DNA from 2 places in the Rheinheimera sp. KL1 genome. Region 1 is predicted to be linked to the other one. Evidence: predicted binding sites of a transcription regulator. Region 1 holds the regulator's gene; the other holds the start of a gene.
What was found. The regulator FliA, encoded in region 1, starts transcription of late flagellar genes. The targets are predictions, from matches to a motif close to GCTAAAGTTNNNNNNNNNNCNGCCGATA.
Positions count from the first base shown of each region.

Region 2: WH43_RS13035 (methyl-accepting chemotaxis protein) is a predicted target of FliA. The motif match lies at 717-744, and genes of this name have one in related genera.

Region 1 is NZ_LAMX01000019.1:155,062-157,466, reverse strand. Features, by position in the region: gene WH43_RS10440 (protein phosphatase CheZ) at 1-287, opposite strand, end outside; gene cheY (chemotaxis response regulator CheY) at 313-684, opposite strand; gene WH43_RS10430 (RNA polymerase sigma factor FliA) at 739-1,458, opposite strand; gene WH43_RS10425 (MinD/ParA family protein) at 1,455-2,345, opposite strand; gene flhF (flagellar biosynthesis GTPase FlhF) at 2,338-2,405, opposite strand, start outside.
Region 2 is NZ_LAMX01000022.1:2,358-4,762, forward strand. Features, by position in the region: gene WH43_RS13030 (rhodanese-like domain-containing protein) at 301-696, shown strand; gene WH43_RS13035 (methyl-accepting chemotaxis protein) at 975-2,405, shown strand, end outside.

The sequences.
Region 1 (2,405 bases):
TTATTGGCGGCTTGTTCAGTCATATCGATGACATGATTCAAGCGTTTCTTCGCATCCGGAATGTCATCTTCCAGCAAAGAACTTAGGGATGGGTCTATTTGGAAGCTTTTCAAAGAGTCGTGCAGTTGCCGGGTTAGTTTTCCAACCTCGGCAAACAACTCAGAGGAGCCCGGTACAGCCAGCTGTTGCACCAGTTCATTTGCGGCTTGGGTTTCGCCAAACTCCAGCAACTGAACTAATTCACGGGCCTGCTCTAAAGAAATCAAGGGTGCCGTAGCTACAGACATGGTGTACTCCTTTGTCAGTTACGGTTTAACCCAGGCGTTCGAATACTTTAGCCAGTTTTTCCTGTAAGGTTGCAGCAGTAAAAGGTTTAACGATATATCCATTCACGCCTGCCTGTGCAGCAGCAATGATTTGTTCCTTTTTAGCTTCCGCAGTAACCATCAACACAGGAATATGCTTCAGTTTAGCGTCAGCTCGAATTGCACGTAACAAATCGATACCTTGCATACCAGGCATGTTCCAGTCAGTGACTACAAAATCAAAATCACCGTTTTGCAGCATAGGTAATGCAGTGCTGCCATCATCAGCCTCGGAGACATTGGTAAAACCAAGATCTCTTAACAGGTTTTTTATAATGCGTCTCATGGTTGAGAAATCATCAACCACAAGAATTTTCATATTCTTATCCAAAATCCCCTCCGGTGAGAGCCCAAGCTGGACTAACTCAAACTATTACAACCAATCCTGCATCCTGGAGCGCAAGCGCACCAGCGCCTGACTATGAATCTGACTGACCCTGGACTCACTAACATCCAGCACAGCGCCAATCTCTTTCAAATTTAGTTCGTCATTATAATACAGCGACAACACTATAGCTTCTCGCTCCGGTAAGCTACTGATATTTTTTATCAACGCCTGTTGAAATGCATCAGTTGCCTGTTGTTCGTACAAATGATCATCATCTTTATCATTTGCTGTGACCAACACATCATCAGAGATGCCCAGATCTTCGATGCCAATAATGCGACCACTGCTGGCGTCACTAAGCATATGATGATACTCATCTAAAGATATATCAAGTTTTTCAGCAACTTCACTATCTTTTACATCACGACCCAGTTCAGATTCAAGCTCTGCAATAGCTTCAGCTATCATGCGGGAGTTGCGGTGGACAGAGCGTGGAGTCCAGTCGCCACGGCGAATTTCATCCAGCATAGAGCCACGGATACGGATACCGGCAAAGGTTTCAAAACTTGCGCCCTTGCTGCCATCAAAATTCTTAGCTGCTTCAATCAGACCTATCATGCCAGACTGAATTAAATCGTCGACTAAGACACTTGCGGGCAATCGAGCTAACAGATGATAGGCAATACGTTTTACCAGAGGCGCATGCCGTTCCACCATTTGTGTCAAATGATCAGCGGCGCCGTAGGCCGCAAGTTTGCTATTCAAACCAGACCTCTCGCTTCAGGTTGCTGTACCAATTGTTCCAGGAAAAATTCCAGGTGCCCGGATGCCACAGGCGGCACTGGCCACTGGATGGCACGGGTGGCTAAAGTTCGGATAGCTAAAGAGGCCGGAGTTTTTGGAAAAGCATCGACAAAAGCTTTTTGTTTACGAGCCGCTTTTCTGACGTTTTCATCAAATGGAATGGTAGCTACCAGCTCCAGATTGACATCTAAAAACCTGTCTGTCACCCGGCTTAGCTTGGCGAAAAGCTCTTGCCCTTCTTTTAAACTGCGGACCATGTTGGCGACAATTTTAAAGCGCTGTACACCGTGTTCACGGCTTAATATTTTCATTAAGGCGTAAGCATCAGTGATAGAAGAAGGTTCATCACAAACCACCACTAACACGTCTTGTGAAGCGCGGGAAAAACTCAATACCATATCGGAAATACCGGCAGCTGTGTCCACCAGTAAAATATCAAAACGGGTACGCATTTCGCTAAAAGCGCGGATAAGACCAGCATGTTCCACAGGCTTTAATTCGGTCATCGACTGAGTGCCTGATGTTGCAGGAACAATTTTGATACCAAAAGGTCCTTCTATCAGAATGTCATCCAGCTCAGCCTCGCCGGACAACACATGAAATAAGTTTTTTTGCACCCGAAGCCCAAGCATAACGTCACAGTTCGCTAACCCAAGGTCAGCGTCCAGCACTAATACTTTTTTTCCAAGCTGAGCCATTGACATGGCAAGGTTCAGCGTAACGTTGGTTTTACCCACGCCACCTTTGCCGCCTGTCACGGCTATGACTTTTACTATCTGTTGTTGCTGTTGTTGCTTCATTCGTCTCAGGCCACTGGCTTGATCATCATTCATCGGAAGATTATGCATAGGTTCCTTCCACCCGGGCCGTTGTATCTGAATACCATTGATAGCCCGTACTACTGTTAG
Region 2 (2,405 bases), on a different contig from region 1:
TAATATCCGATGTAATTAGAAACAAAAAGGACACCCATAACCCGGTGTCCTTTTTGCTATCTAAAGTGAGCAAAATCACCACCAGGGTGAGCAGACCAAACCGGTAGAGCCAGTCAGGGCAAACCGGAAGGGTGAGCAATCTTGGCCGGTGCCTGCACACATATACTCTTTAGTCCTCAGGCTACAAAGTGTCTAAGAAATTCTGGTCGATTCATTTCAAATCGTTGTGTTGCTACCTGATTCCACCTGCGGCTTCTTTCGGTATATAGTAAAACCAACTCACTACACAGGATTGCTTTTATGAAAACCGGAGCCCAACTGGTGGCTGAAGCCAAAGCTAAAATTCAGGAACTGACAGTACAGCAACTTGCTGCTTTATTACAAACCAGTCAGGTGCGAATTATTGATGTGCGTGAACCTGCCGAATTTGCCACAGGTCATATTCCAACTGCAGTGAATATGCCCAGGGGCGTGTTGGAAATGCAGTTGCCACAGCATCCAGCTGTTGCTGAGCATAAAGATGCGGTCGTGGCTTTGACCGAATTAGCCACTCAGCCTTTGTATTTAATTTGCCGCTCTGGCGCTCGTTCCGCTTTGGCAGTGGAGTCGCTGCAACGTATGGGCTTTCGTGACCTATACTCCATAGCTGGCGGTATACAAGCCTGGACGGATTGCGGTTTTCCTGTCCGGCAATAGCGACATATATACCCAAGTGACCTGAAGATGCAGCGCGACAAGTCGGTATGGCGCATAGTCAATCTATGTCGCTGGTCTGAGAGGAGGCTGACAACAAAGCTCTGGCTTCAAGGACTACAGGTGTAAACCAAAGTGACTTAGACTTTAGTCGCATTCCCCTGTGGATGGTTTGACAGTTGCTTGCATAACAGAAACACTGCCAAAACCAAAATGCTGTAGAGTTGTGAATTCTATAGTTTTTCTTCTGCCATGTTGCCTTTGTCGAATGGGAAGTCGTTATGGAAAATGTTCGTGCTGCAGTGGTGTTTGTTGTGCTCTGGCTGGTGGCCCAGGTCTTGTACCTGTGGCTGGATTTTAATAGCTGGCTGTTGGTGGCGTTAAACTTATGCGCTGTGGTCGGTTTTCTATATTGGAATAACCAGAAACAACCAGAAATTCAGGCTAAAGATGGATCCAACGCGCTGGCCGATAGCGCTCATCACATTACCGAAGCCACTTCAAAAATGGCGATAGGGGCAGCAGAAGTTTCTTTTTATATCGATGGTTTAATTAAAGATATCAAACACAGCGGTGACGACTGCAGCCAGATTGGCAACGCGGCGACAGGCTTAACTGATACCAGTGGTCAACTCACAGATAATCTGCAGCAAATCAGCCATAGCATCACTCATACCGCTAACGCCTGCAGTGCAGCTGATCAGCGTTTGCAAAAAAGTGTTGATAACATCAACCAGTTAGCTAACGCAGTCAGTGATGCAGCCGCAAGGCTGGAGCAACTCAAAGGCAGTGCCGACGATATCCAGCGTATTACTGAAGTGATCACTGGTGTTGCTAATCAAACTAACTTATTGGCGTTAAACGCCGCTATTGAAGCGGCGCGGGCTGGTGAACAAGGCCGTGGTTTTGCTGTAGTCGCAGATGAAGTGCGGGCTTTAGCGGGCAAAACCTCAGAAGCGACCAAAGACATTGCAAAAATGCTGGCTGATATTCGCAGTCAAAGTGAACAAACAGCGGGCGTCATGACGCAGCTGGTGCAGTTAAGTGGTGACGTGCAGCAGGAATTACAATCTGTGGCCGCAGGTTTTAATGGCATCAATACTGAAGTAGGGCAAGTATCCGCAGCTTTGGAGCAAATAGAGCAGGTTAGTACTGGATTAGAAAACACCAGCCAGCAACTAGGCCAGTCGATTCAGAGTATTAATAAAGCCTTATCCGCGATAGAACATAAGGGCAGCACAGTGGCCGACCAAGCCATTGAATTATCGGTAGAAACTGAAAGTATTTACCGTGAACTCAGCACTGTTACCGAGCAAAGTTTCTTTAACCCTGTACTGAAAGAAGCGCAGCAAGCAGCCGCTGCAATAGCTGCTTTATTTGAAAAAGCGCTGAGTGATGGCAAGCTGACAGAGCAACAATTATTTGCCGAACAATATCAGGCTATAGCCAACACCAATCCGCAAAAATTTCATACCGCTTACGATAGCTTTACCGACCAGTTTTTCCCTTTAATTCAGGAACCTATTTTGGAGCGTCACAGCAATGTGTTGTACGCTGGCGGTGTCGATCGCAAGGGCTATTTCCCGACGCATAACAAGAAATACAGTCAGGCGTTAACAGGCAACTACGAAAAAGATTTACTGCAAAACCGTACTAAACGTGTCTTTAGCGACCGCACTGGTAGCCGCTGTGGCAGCAATACCCAGCCTATG